4 regions of the Pseudomonas sp. Z3-6 genome follow, and region 3 is predicted to be linked to each of the others. Evidence: predicted binding sites of a transcription regulator. Region 3 holds the regulator's gene; each other region holds the start of a gene.
The links. The regulator FliA, encoded in region 3, starts transcription of late flagellar genes. The targets are predictions, from matches to a motif close to CTAAAGTTTNNNNNNNNNNNGCCGNTAA.
Positions count from the first base shown of each region.

Region 1: flgM (flagellar biosynthesis anti-sigma factor FlgM) is a predicted target of FliA. The motif match lies at 2,307-2,334, and genes of this name have one in related genera.
Region 2: J3P88_RS17685 (methyl-accepting chemotaxis protein) is a predicted target of FliA. The motif match lies at 1,960-1,987, and genes of this name have one in related genera.
Region 4: J3P88_RS17295 (methyl-accepting chemotaxis protein) is a predicted target of FliA. The motif match lies at 2,158-2,185, and genes of this name have one in related genera.

Region 1 covers NZ_CP071644.1:1,688,445-1,692,655, forward strand. The annotation lists gene J3P88_RS07670 (MFS transporter) at 1-444, shown strand, start outside; gene J3P88_RS07675 (flagellar brake protein) at 602-1,348, opposite strand; gene J3P88_RS07680 (flagella synthesis protein FlgN) at 1,441-1,908, opposite strand; gene flgM (flagellar biosynthesis anti-sigma factor FlgM) at 1,956-2,270, opposite strand; gene flgA (flagellar basal body P-ring formation chaperone FlgA) at 2,443-3,207, opposite strand; gene J3P88_RS07695 (chemotaxis protein CheV) at 3,286-4,211, shown strand, end outside.
Region 2 covers NZ_CP071644.1:3,994,934-3,999,144, reverse strand. The annotation lists gene J3P88_RS17685 (methyl-accepting chemotaxis protein) at 128-1,924, opposite strand; gene J3P88_RS17680 (DUF4212 domain-containing protein) at 2,166-2,432, shown strand; gene J3P88_RS17675 (sodium:solute symporter family protein) at 2,444-4,211, shown strand, end outside.
Region 3 covers NZ_CP071644.1:5,141,746-5,145,956, forward strand. The annotation lists gene J3P88_RS22210 (chemotaxis protein CheA) at 1-168, opposite strand, end outside; gene J3P88_RS22215 (protein phosphatase CheZ) at 197-982, opposite strand; gene J3P88_RS22220 (chemotaxis response regulator CheY) at 1,001-1,372, opposite strand; gene fliA (RNA polymerase sigma factor FliA) at 1,540-2,283, opposite strand; gene fleN (flagellar synthesis regulator FleN) at 2,280-3,110, opposite strand; gene flhF (flagellar biosynthesis protein FlhF) at 3,226-4,211, opposite strand, start outside.
Region 4 covers NZ_CP071644.1:3,906,031-3,910,241, forward strand. The annotation lists gene pvdQ (bifunctional acylase PvdQ) at 1-1,130, opposite strand, end outside; gene J3P88_RS17285 (fe2+ zn2+ uptake regulation protein) at 1,426-1,806, shown strand; gene J3P88_RS17290 (hypothetical protein) at 1,816-2,004, opposite strand; gene J3P88_RS17295 (methyl-accepting chemotaxis protein) at 2,244-4,211, shown strand, end outside.

The DNA of each region.
Region 1 (4,211 bases), 3.5 Mb from region 3:
CTGTACCCGCTGGCGGTGGCGTTTTCCAACGACCACGTCGAGGGCGATCGCCGGGTGTCGCTCACGGCGATGCTGTTAGTGACCTACGGCGTGGGCGCCAGTATCGGCCCATTGGTGGCCGGCGTGCTGATGAAGCTGTACGGCAGCCAGATGCTGTATGGCTTCTTTGCTTTGTTTGCGTTGGTGCTCGTGTGGCGGATTCGGCCGAAAGCAGTCACCAATCTGCATCAGGTCGATGATGCGCCGCTGCACCATGTGGCCATGCCGGACAACATGACCAGCTCGCCCTTGGTGGCGTGCCTTGATCCGCGGGTCGACGAGCAGGTCGTTCAGGAGCAAATGCAGACATCGCCCAATCCGGACGGGGAGCCTGAGCCAGCCGCCGAAGCCGCTGCGGAAACCGAAGAGCCCGAGGGCCCCAGTTTTACCCAGGCCAGGCCTTGAGCTTGAACACTGGAGAGCCAGTGTGGGAGCCGAGCTTGCTCGCGATGAGGTGAGCCCAAACACAACAACACTTGGATCGAAGTGAAACCGTCCAGGGCAGGCATAAAAAAAACGGGCAGTCACCGCAAGGGACTGCCCGTTTTTTATGCCTTGAGGATCAGAGGTCGTCTTTGTCGAAGCGGCGGGCTTCGCGCTGGAGCTGGTAGACGAACCGCTCGACTTGCCGTTGCACCAGGCCGCTGATGTTGTGGAAGCGTACGCCGGCGAAGGTGGTGTTGAATCGTTCTTCGAAGTGCAGGTAGCGCAGCTCGACGGGGGCGGTCATGTTGCCAAACGGCAGGGCTGCGACGAAGCGCTCGTACACTTGGCCCAATTGCAGTCGCTCGGTGATATCGCCGTCGAAACGCAACTTGCAACCGGTGGCGGAAATGTCCAGCAGCTTGCCTTCTACGGGGGACTTCATCTTGTCGCCGCCCAGTTCAACGCTCACCAGTTGTGCCAGCTTCAAGGCGGCGCGGAAGGCGTTGCGACGTTGGTGGTAGACCACCTCGTCGGGCAGGGCGCCGCGGTAGCAGCGACCGTCGCTGGATTCATCGATGGTCAGCGGGCCCTTGCCATCCCACGCGATGCGCACGCCGTCATGGAAGCCCTCGACGCGAAACGGCTCGCCGGCCAGTAGGAAACGCTCGCCGTCCCGGGGAATCATTTCATCCAGGGCGATGGAGTTGGTCTCGCGATCGACATTGACCAGATAACTCTGAAAGCGCTGGGTACGTTCATGGAACGTAATGATCAGCGGGTCGTGGCTATCTTGCAGCATCCGCAGGTTGCCGGAGATTTCCAGGGGCGTGGTAAGGACCTTGGGTGGCTGCGGAGCATCATCCGCGTTTGAGGCATTGAACACGGTGGGTCAATCTCCAGGCAAAATACGACTACGAATGGCTAGCATTTTGCCAGCATGTTTCGCGCGTTGATAGAGCGAAGGCATAGTTCGTTTCATGCCTGGCTGAGCGGACGGTGCTTGACCATTCTGGCCGTCGAACCGCTGGCGTCATACAGTGTCGGGATCTCGCCGCCGTTGAGAATGCGCAATTGGTTGGCGGTGGCGGCCTGCTGCATCTGGATCGACTGGCCGTTGCGGGCGTTGGTGGCCTGGCATTGGGCGAGCAGGTCGTTGAGCACCTTGCTCTGGGACAGCAACTGATCGCCGACGGTCGACTGACCGGCCAATTGCTCGAGGCCGTCATGATTGGCGGGCAGGTTGAGGCTGGCGAGGATCTCGCTGCGCTTGCGGCCATGCTGGTCGAGCAAGATGATCAGTGCCTGTTTCTGCGCCAGGATGTTTTCCAGCAAAGGCATGTCACGACCGTGCAGGGCCACGGATTCGGCCTGCAATAACTCCAGCAATTGTTGCGCTGGTACGAAGTCGTCGATGATCAGTTGCAATAATTGAGTGTCGTGCATGGCTGGCCTTGGGTCTTAGCGTCCAAAAGCCTGGCGCAGGCGGCGGCCTAGCGCTGGGCTTCGAAGTTGAGCAGTTTGCTGGCTACGCGGTTGCTGTCGACTTTGTAGCTGCCATCGGCGATGGCTGCTTTCAACTCGGCCACGCGGGCGTTGTTGACGACAGGTTGATCGCGCAGCTTGTCAGTGAGCTTCTGGAACTGCTGAGCCTCATTGCTGAGGTGTACCGACTCCCCGTTGCTGACTTCGGCTGGCGTGGACAGCGGCGCGGATTTGTCGGTTTCGACGGTTTCCTTGGTGGCGCTGGTACGCGTAGTGCCTGTCAGCGGTGAAGAGCTGTTTAAACGATTGAAATCGATGACCATGGTAAAAAACCTCTGGGTATTTGGACGCTTGCCATGTTTTCGGCCATTCCCAAAAAAACTTTAGGCTCATTTATTCAATGAACGTGCGCACGTCTGCGCTTGCCTTTGCATAAGGCACAGTCTAGGGAACACCGGGATCAAGCGCCAGCTTTCTACCTCCTCTATCGGGTCATCACATCGCCACTTCCACTTGGCCTGGGGCCATCACCTGCGCCTTGATGACGCGCTGGGAGTTAAGGTTTTTTACTCGTATCTGTTCACGCATGCCGCCATTGGACAGGGCCTCGCCGGGCATCCGCACGGCCAGGGAACCGCTGCGGGCGGTGATGACCACCTGGTCGCCCTTGCGGACCACCTCGGCCTGTTCCAGGTGCACCAGGGTCACGACTTGGTCGGCGACCATTGGTCGGACAAGTTTCTGCCCGACGGCCTGATCGACCGAGGTCAGGAAACCCTGGGTGATCTGGCTGATGTCGCGCTCGCGCAACATGACGTCCTGGGGCTCGACGATCCCGGCCCGCTTGAGCGGACGGGTGGTGGTGACAATTTCCCGGAACAGGCGCACTTGAGCGGGCACGAACACCGTCCAGGGCGCGGCGCTGTCACAACGGACCTTCACCGTGACGCGACCCAGGGGCCGGGCCGGGCTCTCCAGGGAAGCAGTCAATTCCTTGTCACACATGGGCATGCGCAGGCGCGGGTCGAGCTGGTTGACTTCGATTTCGTAACGACCTTCGGTTTGACTGGTTGCCAGATAGTCTTCTACGGTGAATTCAAGAAAGCCCTGAGTGACGCCGATAAGGAGATCAGGCAAGGTAACCGGAACCGCCGCAAGGGCAGGACCGCCCGAGGTGAACAGGCAGGCAGCCAACAGTGCACCGAGCCAGTGGCGGCAGTGAGTGGTCAGGCGTCGAGAAAATGTCGTTTGTGCGTTCATGCCGGTTCAATAGCAAGCCCCGTGCCGTTTAGTGATGAATGCGCGTCGGACACATTAGCGTTAGGTAGGAGTCAGGGCATGGCGGGAGTAATGGATTCGGTAAACCAGCGCACTCAGCTGGTCGGTCAGAATCGCCTGGAGCTGTTGTTGTTCCGTCTCGACGGCCAACAAATGTATGGGATCAACGTATTCAAGGTCCGCGAGGTGCTGCAATGCCCCAAGCTGACCCTGATGCCCAAGTCCAGCCCCGTCGTGTGCGGTGTGGCCAATATCCGGGGTGCGACCATCCCGATTCTCGACCTGGCGATGGCGACCGGTTCCGGTCGGCTGCTGGACCAGAGCAATCCGTTTGTGATCATCACCGAGTACAACACCAAGACCCAGGGTTTCCTGGTGCGCTCGGTGGAACGCATCGTCAACATGAACTGGGAAGAGATCCATCCGCCGCCCAAGGGCACCGGTCGCGATCACTACCTGACGGCGGTGACACGGGTCGATAACCAGTTGGTGGAAATCATCGACGTGGAGAAAATCCTCGCCGAAGTGGCACCCACGCCGGAAGCGATCTCCGCGGGCGTGGTGGACGCCGAGACCCAGCACAAGGCGATTTCGCTGCGGGTGCTGACCGTCGACGATTCTTCGGTGGCCCGCAAGCAGGTCACTCGTTGCCTGCAAACGGTCGGCGTCGATGTGGTGGCGTTGAACGACGGGCGACAGGCGCTGGATTACCTGCGCAAGCTGGTCGACGAGGGCAAGAAGCCCGAGGAAGAGTTCCTGATGATGATCTCCGACATCGAGATGCCGGAGATGGACGGGTACACCCTGACTTCGGAAATCCGCAGCGACCCGCGTATGCAAAAGCTGCACATCATCTTGCATACTTCGTTGTCCGGTGTTTTCAACCAGGCGATGGTCAAGAAGGTCGGTGCCGACGATTTCCTGGCGAAATTCCGCCCCGATGACCTGGCGTCCCGGGTCGTCGATCGGATCAAGGCAGCAGAATA
Region 2 (4,211 bases), 1.1 Mb from region 3:
ATTCCACAGATCCCCTGTGGGGAGCTTGCTCGCGATAGCGGAGTGTCAGTCAGCGATGATGCCGACTGACCCGACGCCTTCGCGAGCAGGCTCGCTCCCACATTGTTTTGGGGGATCTCAGGCATCATCAGTCCGCCAACAATACCGCCGCATCGAAGCCCACCCGCAAGTTGCCCCAATGACGGCCGCCGAAGAAGAGCGGTACGTCGATCTCGGTCATGATTTCCCCGGTATCGCGCAGGTAGGTCTGCAGCAGGAAGCGCTGGACGTTGCCCGCCGCGCGCAGGCCGATCGGGTCGTTGAAGATGCGCTTGTTGCGGCACACCGGCAAATCCACTGCCCGGTCGCCGGTCGGCGGCTTGGAGACCCAACTGTTGTTCACCGGGCAATAGCCCTTGCTGTCGACCATGAACGACACCTTGCCACCCGGTGTGCTGCGGGTGAGCTTGTCGCATTCCTCCTGGCAGACCTGGGCAAAGCGTTCGGTGTAGCTGGTCATGTACTGCTTGGGATCGGTGCCGGGCACCAGCTGGTAATTCTGATCGAACAGGTTCAGACCTTCCCGTTGCAGCGCTTCCAGGCGTACTTGCAGCGTATCGCGGCACTCGCTGGCGCGGGTGATGGCGGCATCCAGCTTGCCGTGTCCAAGCACGAAACGACCCAGCAACGCCTGGACCTTCTCGGCCACGCCAGATAGGTCGCGGGTGGCCGTGGCCGAATGCTGCATGCGCTGGTCGATCAGTTGGCTATCGGCGTGAATCTGGGTGACCCGGTCGTTGATCCCGGTGTTGCTGTCGGCGAACTGTTGGATATGGGTCGCGATGTCCGCCAGCTTGCCGTTGGTGGATTCGAAGTCGACGATCATGCTTTCGAAATGGCCTGAGGCGCGCTCCACCACTTTCTGGGTTTCCCGGGCGCTGTGGCTGATCTGGGTCGTCTGCTCATGGGTCGAACTGACCTCGTCGAGCATGGCGTCGATGTTGCGCGAGATGTCGTCGGTGGCCCGGCTGACGTTTTGTGCCAGGGTCCGCACTTCATCGGCCACCACCGCGAAGCCACGGCCGCTTTCGCCGGCCCGGGCGGCTTCGATGGCGGCATTGAGGGCCAGCAGGTTGGTCTGGGCCGAGATCTGCTGGATCAACCCGACAATCGACTTGATGCTCGACGAACGCTGGTTCAAGGCGCTCACCAGGGTGGCGAACTCACCAAGGCTGCTGGAGATTTCGCTGATGTTGCCAGTCACTTCCAACAGCTCGGCATAGGAATCGCGGGCCATGCTCAGGTTCTGCGCGGTGGTGCTGGAGATGCCCTGGGTCTGGCGCGAAACCTCTTCGATGCGGCCCACGGCGGTATTGCTCTGGTCCATCACTTCCTTGGCGAAGCGCGCCTGGTGGGTGGCGCTGTCGCTGGAGTCGCTGATGTTCTTCAGCGAACGGGCCGACTCGACCGCAATGTGCACGGTCAGCGCCTGGACATTGCTGATGATCTCCCGCTGCTTGGCCAGGAAACGGTTGCAGGTGGCGGCGAGTGTGCGGATCTCGTCGTGGGTCACCAGCGGCAAATCCTTGGACAGGTCGCCTTCGCCGTTGGCGATCTCTTCCAGGGCCTTGGTCATGGTGGTGACGGGGCGCACGATGAGGTGGCGGAAGTACCAGACCATGAAGCTGATCATGCCCAGGGTCAGGACTGCGCCGAAGAGCAGGGCATGGGTGAGGCTGTCGAGCCGGCCCTCGATCTGCCCCAGCAACGTGCCGTCCAACTGCGCGTTACGCAACAACAGCATGATCTCGGCGCGGGCACTGAGGGCTACCCAATAAAGCAAGCCACTGACCAGCACCAACAGGAAAAGGCTCGACAGCTTTTTGGTGAGGGTATCGAAAAACTGCATCTCGATAGACTCATACAAGGCCTTTAACGTCTGCATCACGGCTCCAGGGAAAAAAAAGATTCGATGGCATACATTCGACCGATAGCGGCAAAGCTTTAGCGGATTTGGGCGATTTGATATCACCTTGCGATGCTGGTGCGCGTTAACCCTGTTTCTGCGGTGAAACAGGCTGTCAATACCTGCTGTTACGAATTAGACGAAAGTCGTACTAGCGCGTTGCCCGACGACTGCTACGGTTTGAAGTGCAAAACAATAAAAACAAATAGAGGGCGTCTCCATGTCCACTGAAAAGCAACAGGCTGCGCGTGACTACTGGAAGGAAAACCTACGCTGGATGCTGGTCTTACTGGCCATCTGGTTCGTGGTGTCGTTCGGTTTTGGCATCTTGCTGGTCGACTCACTCAATACCATCAGCTTCTTCGGCACACCCCTGGGGTTCTGGTTCGCCCAGCAGGGTTCCATCTACGTCTTTGTGCTCGAGATCTTCTTCTATGTCTGGAAGATGAATCAGCTCGATCGCAAATATGACGTCCACGAAGACTGAGGGCGGCCCGAATGGACACAAAAACCCTGATTTACCTGGTCGTAGGCGCCACCTTCGCGTTGTACATCGCGATTGCGATCTGGACGCGTGCCGGCTCCACCAGCGAATACTACGTCGCCAGCAAGGGCGTGCACCCGGTACTCAACGGCATGGCCACCGGTGCGGACTGGATGTCGGCGGCGTCGTTCATTTCCATGGCCGGGATCATCGCCTTCGCCGGGTACGACGGCTCGGTCTACCTGATGGGCTGGACCGGTGGCTACGTGCTGTTGGCGATGTGCCTGGCGCCATACCTGCGAAAATTCGGCAAGTTCACCGTGCCCGAGTTCGTCGGGGCGCGTTATTACTCGCAGACGGCGCGGGTGGTGGCGGTGATCTGCGTGATCTTCATTTCCTTCACTTACGTCGCGGGGCAGATGCGCGGTGTCGGGATCGTCTTTTCCCGTTACCTGGAAGTGGACATCAACACCGGCGTCATGATCGGCATGGCCATCGTGTTCTTTTATTCGGTGCTGGGCGGCATGAAGGGCATTACCTACACCCAGGTAGCGCAGTACTGCGTGATGATCTTTGCCTACATGGTGCCTGCGATCTTCATCTCGATGATGATCACTGGCAATCCGATCCCGCAGTTGGGCTTTATCAGTGAGGCCGCCGGTTCGGGGCAGAGCGTGATCGAGAGGCTCAACGGCTTGGGCGCCGAATTAGGCTTTTCTGCCTATACCAATGGCACCAAGTCGACCATGGACGTGTTTTTCATCACCATGGCGCTGATGGTCGGCACCGCGGGCCTGCCCCACGTGATCGTGCGGTTCTTTACCACGCCCACCGTCCGGGATGCACGCAAGTCGGCAGGCTACGCATTGCTGTTCATCGCCATTCTCTACACCACCGCGCCGGCCGTGGCGGCCTTCGCACGCACCAACCTGCTGACCTCCATTCCCAATATCAGTTACAGCACCGCGCCGACCTGGTTCAAGGCCTGGGAGAACTCTGGACTGATTGCCTGGGCGGACAAGAACAACGACGGCATCATCCAGTACAGCCCGGGCGCGGCGCTGGTCGGGACGCCGAGTTTTACCGGCGAGCGCGGGGCGCATGAGCAGCGGTTGCTCAAGAACCAGCTCTCGCCAGTGCCCAATGAACTCTATGTCGACAACGACATCATGGTCTTGGCCAATCCCGAGATCGCCGGCCTGCCGGGATGGGTGATCGCATTAATCGCCGCCGGTGGCCTGGCGGCGGCGCTTTCGACCGCAGCGGGGCTGCTGCTGGTGATCTCCACCTCGATTTCCCATGACCTGCTCAAAAGCAACATCATGCCCACGATCAACGAAAAGCAGGAGCTGCTCGCGGCACGCATTGCCGCTGGTGTGGCGGTGCTGATTGCCGGATTGTTTGGCATCTACCCACCCGCATTCGTCGCCCAGGTGGTGGCGTTCGCCTTCGGGTTGGCGGCGTCTTCGTTCTTCCCGGTGATTGTCATGGGGATCTTCTCCAAGCGCATGAACCGCGAAGGCGCGATCGCCGGGATGATCGTCGGGCTGACCTTCACATTCACCTACATCGTCTACTTCAAGTTCATTAACCCGACGATGAACACGGCTGAACATTGGTGGCTGGGTGTGTCCCCTGAAGGCATTGGTACGTTGGGGATGGCCTTCAACTTCCTGGCGGCCGTGGTGGTGTCACGCTTTACCGCGCCACCGCCGGAGCACATCCAGCACTTGGTCGAAGACATTCGAGTACCGAGAGGAGCCGGTGCTGCCATCGATCATT
Region 3 (4,211 bases):
GCCGGCGCCTCCTTTTACAGTGTGGAAACCGCGAAAAATTGCATTGAGCAGATCCGCATCATCAGGTCGGCTTTCCAGCTCGACCAGCTGTTCGGACAGTTGCTCTAGAATCTCGCCGGCCTCAACCAGGAAATCCTGAAGGATCTCTTCATCGGCGCCGAAGCTCATTAATGGCTGCTCCTAAAATAGGGCTAAATCAAAATCCAAGGCTGGACAGCAAATCGTCCACATCGTCCTGACCGGACATAACGTCTTCTCTTTTATCGGCATGAATTTGCGGACCTTCACCCTGAGAGAGATGTTTTTGTGGATCTTTTTCAGCAAGTATCGCTTCACGGTCGTGTTCGATGCCTGCAAAGCGGTCGACCTGGCTAGCCATCAGCACCAGTTTGAGCAGGTTGCTTTCCACTTCGGTGACCAGTTGGGTCACACGCTTGATCACCTGGCCGGTCAGGTCTTGATAGTCCTGGGCCAGCAGAATGTCGTTGAGGTTACTGGCCACGGCGCGGTTTTCGTTGCTGCTGCGCGTCAGGAAACCGTCGACCCGACGGGCCAGCTCCCGAAATTCTTCAGCACCGACTTCGCGACGCATGAACCGGCCCCAGTCGGTGCTCAAGGCCTGGGCCTCTTCACTCAGGCCATTGACCAGCGGTGTTGCGCTTTCCACCAGGTCCATGGTGCGGTTGGCCGCGGCCTCCGTCAGCTTGACCACATAGCCCAGGCGCTCGGTGGCGTCGGTGATCTGCGAGACTTCCTCGGCCTGCGGCATGTGCGGGTCGATCTGGAAATTGACAATCGCGCTGTGCAGTTCACGCGTGAGCTTGCCCACTTCCTGATACAGACCACGGTCACGGGTCTGGTTGAGCTCATGGATCATTTGAACCGCATCGCCAAAGCGACCTTTTTCAAGGCTGTCGACCAGTTCGCGGGCATGTTTTTTCAGGGTCGATTCGAAATCGCCCATTGAAGATTCGTTGTCCATAGCTCCCCCGTGGCGCCGTTAACCGATGCGTTCGAAGATTTTTTCGATCTTCTCTTTCAACGCCTGGGCCGTGAAGGGCTTGACCACATAGCCGTTTACACCGGCCTGGGCCGCTTCGATGATCTGCTCGCGCTTGGCTTCGGCAGTCACCATCAGCACCGGGAGGTGCTTGAGTTTTTCGTCGGCGCGCACATGGCGCAGCAAGTCGATACCGGTCATGCCGGGCATGTTCCAGTCAGTCACCAGAAAGTCGATGCTCCCGCTGTTGAGGACCGGAATGGCTGTGACGCCATCATCCGCCTCGACCGTGTTGGTGAACCCAAGGTCACGCAACAGGTTTTTTATGATCCGCCGCATCGTTGAGAAGTCATCAACGATGAGGATTTTCATGTTCTTGTCCAATTCGACCTCCAAGCAGTCTTAAACGCGCCCAGCACCTGGACGCGCCATTTCAATCAATTCCGGCACAACACTCGACAACGGTCTGGAGCACAACGGATGGAAACTGACCCGGCAACGCCATGCCAGTCCCGCTCGCAGTGTCCCCACACTGCCTGTCAGCGCGCTCGCCACTCCCCCAAACGGCCCCGCAAGCGGGCCGCGCACTGGCTGTGTAACTGGCTGACCCGAGATTCGCTGACCCCCAGGACCTCACCGATTTCCTTGAGGTTCAGCTCTTCGTCGTAGTACAGCGCCAAGACCAGTCGCTCACGTTCCGGCAAATTGGCAATCGCATCCGCCAGCGCACTCTGGAAACGTTCATCTTCCAGGTCACGCGACGGCTCCATGTGAGCACTCGCGTTATCCTCATGCAGCCCTTCGTGCTCGCCGTCCTGCAAGAGGTCGTCGAAGCTGAACAGGCGACTGCCCAAGGTATCGTTCAAAATCCCGTAATAATCATCGAGACTCAACTGGAGTTCGGCCGCAACCTCGTGATCTTTAGCGTCACGCCCAGTTTTAGCTTCGATTGCCCGAATCGCGTCACTGACCATGCGGGTATTGCGGTGCACCGAACGCGGCGCCCAATCGCCCTTGCGGACTTCATCGAGCATCGCCCCACGAATGCGAATACCGGCATAGGTCTCGAAACTGGCGCCCTTGCTGGCGTCGTATTTGTTCGACACTTCAAGCAGGCCGATCATGCCGGCCTGGATCAAATCCTCGACCTGGACACTGGCCGGCAACCGCGCCAGCAAGTGATAGGCGATACGCTTGACCAGTGGCGCATAACGCTCGATCAATTCGTATTGGGCGTCCCGTGCCGATTTTTTGTAGAGATGGTTGTAACCGCTGGCTGTCATAACACGGGCCCTGCTGTTTGTTGCACAAGACGCTCGACGAAAAACTCCAGATGCCCGCGGGGGTTGGCCGGCAGCGGCCAGGTATCGACCTTTTGGGCGATCGCCTTGAACGCCAGCGCGCATTTGGAACGTGGAAAGGCTTCATAAACGGCACGTTGCTTCTGGACGGCCTTGCGCACGCTTTCGTCGTAAGGCACTGCACCGACGTATTGTAGGGCGACGTCCAGGAAGCGATCGGTGACCTTCGTCAACTTGGCGAACAGGTTGCGTCCTTCCTGCGGGCTCTGGGCCATGTTGGCCAGGACGCGGAAGCGGTTCATGCCATAGTCGCGGTTAAGCAGTTTGATCAGGGCATAGGCGTCGGTGATGGACGTCGGTTCGTCGCAGACCACCAGCAGCACTTCCTGGGCGGCGCGCACGAAACTGACGACCGAGTCGCCGATGCCGGCCGCGGTATCGATTACCAGCACATCGAGGTTATCGCCGATGTCGCTGAACGCCTGGATCAGGCCCGCGTGCTGCGCCGGGGTCAGGTGAACCATGCTCTGGGTGCCGGAGGCAGCCGGCACGATGCGAATCCCGCCCGGCCCCTGCAACAGCACGTCGCGCAGTTCGCAACGGCCTTCGATCACGTCCGCCAGGGTGCGTTTGGGGGTAAGCCCCAGCAACACGTCGACGTTCGCCAGGCCCAGGTCGGCGTCCAGCAGCATGACCCGTCGGCCAAGCTCTGCCAGAGCCAGGGACAAGTTCACTGACACGTTAGTCTTCCCGACGCCACCTTTGCCGCCGGTCACCGCGATCACCTGTACGGGATGCATGCTGCCCATGTTCGTTCTTTACCTTGTCTTCTTAGACGGAGGCCACATTACTGGCTGCGCGTTCGCATACGGAACAATGCATGGCAGACCATCGATGTAGGTACAAAAAATATTCATGATTACCTCAGCCGACCTGCTTGGTCGGGCTGTGGTAGATGTCAGCGAACATGTCAGCCATGGCTTCTTCGCTGGGTTCTTCCTGCATTTGCACACTCACGGCACGACTGACCAGTTGATGACGGCGCGGCAGATGCAAATCATCCGGGATCCGCGGCCCGTCGGTCAGGTAGGCCACCGGCAGTTCATGACCGATCGCCAGGCTCAACACCTCGCCCAGGCTTGCCGTTTCGTCCAGCTTAGTCAGGATGCAGCCGGCCAGCCCGCAGCGTTTGTAGCTGTGGTATGCGGCGGTTAGAACCTGTTTCTGGCTGGTGGTTGCCAACACGAGATAATTTTTTGACTTGATACCGCGTCCGGCCAGGCTTTCGAGCTGCATGCGCAGGGCCGGATCGCTGGCTTGCAGGCCGGCGGTATCGATCAGCACGACGCGTTTGCGCAGCAGCGGTTCCAGCGCCTGGGCCAGGGATTGGCCCGGATCCACATGGGTCACCGACACATTGAGGATCCGGCCCAGGGTCTTGAGTTGTTCCTGGGCACCGATGCGGAAACTGTCCATGCTTACCAGGGCGATGCTCTGGGCGCCGTACTTGAGTACATAACGGGCGGCGAGCTTGGCCAGGGTGGTGGTCTTGCCCATGCCGGCAGGACCGACCATGGCAATGACCCCGCCCTCTTCCAGCGGCTCGACTTCCGGCGTGGCAATCATGCGTGCCAGGTGCGCCAGCAGCATGCGCCAGGCCTGGCGCGGCTCTTCGATACCATTGATCAGCGCCAGCAGGTCGCGGGACAACGGGCCGGACAGGCCGATGCGTTGCAGGCGACGCCACAGGTTGGCCTGGGCCGGACGGCTGCCTTGCAGCTGGTTCCAGGCCAGGGAGCCGAGCTGGACTTCCATCAGCTCGCGCAGGCTGTTGAGTTCGAAGCGCATCGAGTCCAGGGCGCGCGGGTCAAGCCCACGGGCTGGCGCGGCAGGTGCCGGCTCTGGACGAC
Region 4 (4,211 bases), 1.2 Mb from region 3:
CGATCGTTTTCCAGGTTCGCGTCCCGCAGGCTGTAGGCGAACCGGTTATCCCAGTCCAGCCGGCCGGGCCATTGCACGATCGGGCCGAACCGCGAGCCATAGACCACGCGGGAGACCGTCTGCACCTGGCCGTCGGGTTGCTGGATGTCCACTGTGACCGTCTGTTGGCTCATCGGTACGGACTTGCCATCGAGCAAGTAGCGGGTCGGGTCCTTCGGGTCGAGTTGCAGGCGGTACAGGGTGAAATGCTTGGAACTGTCGACGGTGTGGGTCCAGGCCAAGTGCTGGCTGAAACCGATGTTGATCATCGGCAGGCCTGGCAGCGCCGCGCCCATGACGTCCAGCTTGCCGGGAATGGTCAGGTGCATCTGGTAGAAACGCATGCCGCCCACCCATGGAAAATGCGGGTTCGCCAACAACATCCCACGGCCGTTGAACGAGCGCTCACTGCCGATGGCCAGGGCATTGCTGCCGCGCTCCAGGGCAAAACGCTGCTGCCGGGTCGCGGCGGCAGCGAAACTCGTGGCCGGAGCGGCGGCGAGCGCGGTCGCCTGGGGCGGTTGCGCACCCGCCAGGGCTTCGGCGAATTGGCCGACGCCGCCTTCCACCAGCAACCGACGGGTCAACTTGACCAAGTCCAGCGCAGTGATTGGCCGTACCCACTCGCTGGCGCACTGTTCGGGCAGGCCCTTGGCTTTGTGCTCGGCCAACGCGCGGTTGTAGCCCGCCGCATAGCCTTCGACCAATTGCTGCACTTGAGGCGCCTGGGCCTGCCAGAAACCGGAGACCGCTTGTGGTGTGTTGAGCCAGCTGAAGAACAGATCGCTGACGCGGTTCTCCCGCTGTTCGACCGTGACCTGCTCGGGCCCGAAATAACGCGAGCGCTGGGCATTGACCGTGACGATCTCATTGGCCAGCAGGCACAGGTTGTCCTGGGCGTAGGCATAGCCGATGCCATAACCCAGCCCACGCTCATCCTGAGCCCGGATATGCGGCACGCCAAAACGGGTGCGCCGGATCTCGGCACTGGCCTGCGCCCCATCGTCCCGCGCATTGACCACAGGGCTGAGCCCGAGGGCGATCCCTAGAAAAGCGCCTGCAAGGCCAACCCTCGATAACTGCCCGGACATTCTCACGTTCACTCCTGATGAAAACCGCAAAAACCAGGACGGCTACCGCTGCGCCTGTAGACAACACTCGGCCCGCCTGGGAAATCACACACCGCATGCTGAACCGGAATGTGCCTACCTTGAAAACGAACCGGATAAAAAAAAATTAATGGCCTGGCGCCGCTTGAACACGGGGGTTTGACGAAGCCGGGGCAATTTTTTCACATCACTGTCCTCATGATTGCCCGTCCTCGTTCGTCCTATAACAGGAGAGTATTCGTGACCTTTTCTGATCAGGCTGGTAAGGAGTTTCTGCATGCGTAACGCGCAACTGCCCATGGAGGGCAAGCCAAGGCCGACCGGCGTCTCGCTGAGCGCCACCCACCGTGAATTCGACAGGCCGCCAGAGCGCGGCGGCAACGACCACATCAGGCGCCTGCTCAAGAGCTTCGGGCTGCGGACCAGCCTGATTCGCCTCAAAGTCATCGATGCGCTGCTCAAGGCCGCCCACGAAAACCGCTGCCTGGGCGTGCGTGGTGTGCACAGCCAGTTATTGGGGCTGGACATTCCGTTGTCCTTTCTCAGCGTGCGCGAGGTGTTGAAGCGCCTGTGCAGCGAGGGCGTCGTGACCCTCAACCCCGATAAAAGCTACCGCCTGCACCCCAGCGCGATGGCCGTGCTCGAAGCCGAGGACTGAACCCGGCGCTCAGGGCTTGACCTTGCGCCGCATCACGCCGTTGATCACCACCACGATGACCGCCACGGCAATGGCGATGTATTGAAACAGCTGCTCGCTGATCATGCCCTGGCCCTGCATCCAGGACAGCCCCAGCATGACTGCCAGGACGACGAGGACGATCAGAATCGAGTATTTCAAACGTTGCGAATGAGTCATTGCCAATTTCCTGAATGTATCCGTTCTGTATCCAAAGGCTGCCAGGTCCATACCGTATTGCCGGAATGACGGGCAACCAACGGGGCCCCATGGTACAGCCGAAGGCGTGTCTTCGTGCAATCCACCCGCTTTAATTCCTCGACTGACTGACCTCTAAAGCTGCGTCCCACCAGGCCGATATAGTCAGGACTGCCCATCCGCTTGCTCCAGAAAGTCGCCTTCGTGCAAGGATTTTCCACATGCCCTCATTCCGAACGATTCAGGCTCGCTACACCCTGTCCCTGGTCATTTTCATGCTGGTGTTGTCCCTCCTGACCGTGGTGGGCATCAGTTACCTGGTGGCGCCCAAGCTGCGCCAGACTGAAGAGCAAGTGGCGCTGAACCGCATCGCCGAGGTTGCCGAGCAGATCCAGGGCGAACTGAACAAGGTGCAGGCGCAGCAACGCAGCATCACCCAGACCATCCCGTTGCTCGACAGCGATGCCATCGACAAAGTATTGCCGGGGCTGGTGGACCAGTACGGCGAGTTGAAAGTCTTCGGCGGCGGGATCTGGCCATTGCCCAACCAGCGGGCCGAGGGACGTAGCAAGTTCAGCACGTTCTGGCATCGCGATGCGTCCGGCAAGCTGGTGGTCAATACCTTCTGGAACAGTGACGCCGCGCCCAACTATTACGAACAACCCTGGCACAAGGGCGGCATGGCCACGCCGCCTGGCAAATGCGCCTGGGCCGCAGCCTATAAAGACGACGCCAGCGCCGAGCCCCGCACCAACTGCGCCATGGCCATCCAGAAGAATGGCGTGCCTTACGGCGTGTCCACCATCGACGTGACCCTGGGCTTCTTCAACGACCTGATTGCGCGCAAGGAAGCCGACCTGAGCGCCGAAATGCTGATCGTCGAAGGCGACGGCAAGATCATCAGCAACAGTTCGCGCATCAGCGGGCCGATCGTGTTGAAGAATATCAGCGACTTGGCGGCATCCTCGCCATTCGCTGCCCAGGTCAAGGCAGGCCTGGCCAAGCGTGACCAGCCGTTGCAGCGGGTCGAATTCGACAACAAGGGCGAGGCCAGCACGTTCTTCATGCGCCCTATCGAAGGTTCGCCGTGGTTCCTTGCCACTGCGCTGCCAACCCGACTGATCACCGCCCAACGCGACGATGTGCTGAACACCTTGAGCCTGCTGCAGATCCCAATGGTGATCCTGTTGGTGTTGATGCAACTTTACGCGATCCGCCAATTGACCCACCGCATGAAGGTGCTCAAAGGCAACATCGACGCCCTGTCCACGGGCGATGCCGACCTGACCCGACGCATCATCATCCGGGCCGAGGATGAATTGGGCGCGATCGGTCATTCGGTCAACCGCTTCATCGCTTACCTGCAAGGCATGATCGGTGAAGTCACCCAGGCCACCGGCGCCATGGCGTCGAGCCTCGGCGATCTGCAGCGGACCTCGGCCCACACCAGCGAAATCCTGATGCGCCACGCCTCGGAAACCGACCAGACCGTGACCGCCATCACCCAGATGAGCTCCACGGCTGAAAGCGTCGCGCAAAACGCCGCCGAGACCGCCGCGTTCACCCAACGCGCCAACGAGCATGCCGACCGCTCCCGCGTGGTCGTCGGCGAGGCCTCCAACAGTGTGGTGGCGCTGATCGATGAGGTGGCCAGCGCCACCCGCAAGGTCGAGAGCATGCAACAGGACGCCCAGCGCATCACCGAAATCCTCGGCGTGATCGGCGCCATCGCCGGGCAGACCAACCTGCTGGCCCTCAACGCCGCCATCGAAGCCGCCCGGGCCGGTGAGCAAGGCCGTGGTTTCGCCGTGGTGGCCGACGAGGTCCGCGCCCTCGCCGCTCGCACCCAGGCCAGCACCTCGGAAATCAACGAAATGCTGACCCGCCTGACCCAGGGCGTTAGTTCGTCGGTCTCGGCCATGGAAAACACCCAGGCCAGTTGCCAGTCGGCCGCCGATGCGACGTCACGGGTGAACTCGGGCCTGGACGAAATGGCCGGCTCCGTCAGCCAGATCAACAGCCTGAGCACCCAGATCGCCACCGCCGCCGAGCAACAGAGCGCAGTGACCGAGGAGATCAATCGCAGCATGGTGCAAATCCGCCACATGGTGGAGGAACTGGTGGAAAGCGGCCTGGCCAGCGAGGCCAATACCCGGCAACTGCTGGAAGCCAATACCCGGGTGAATGCG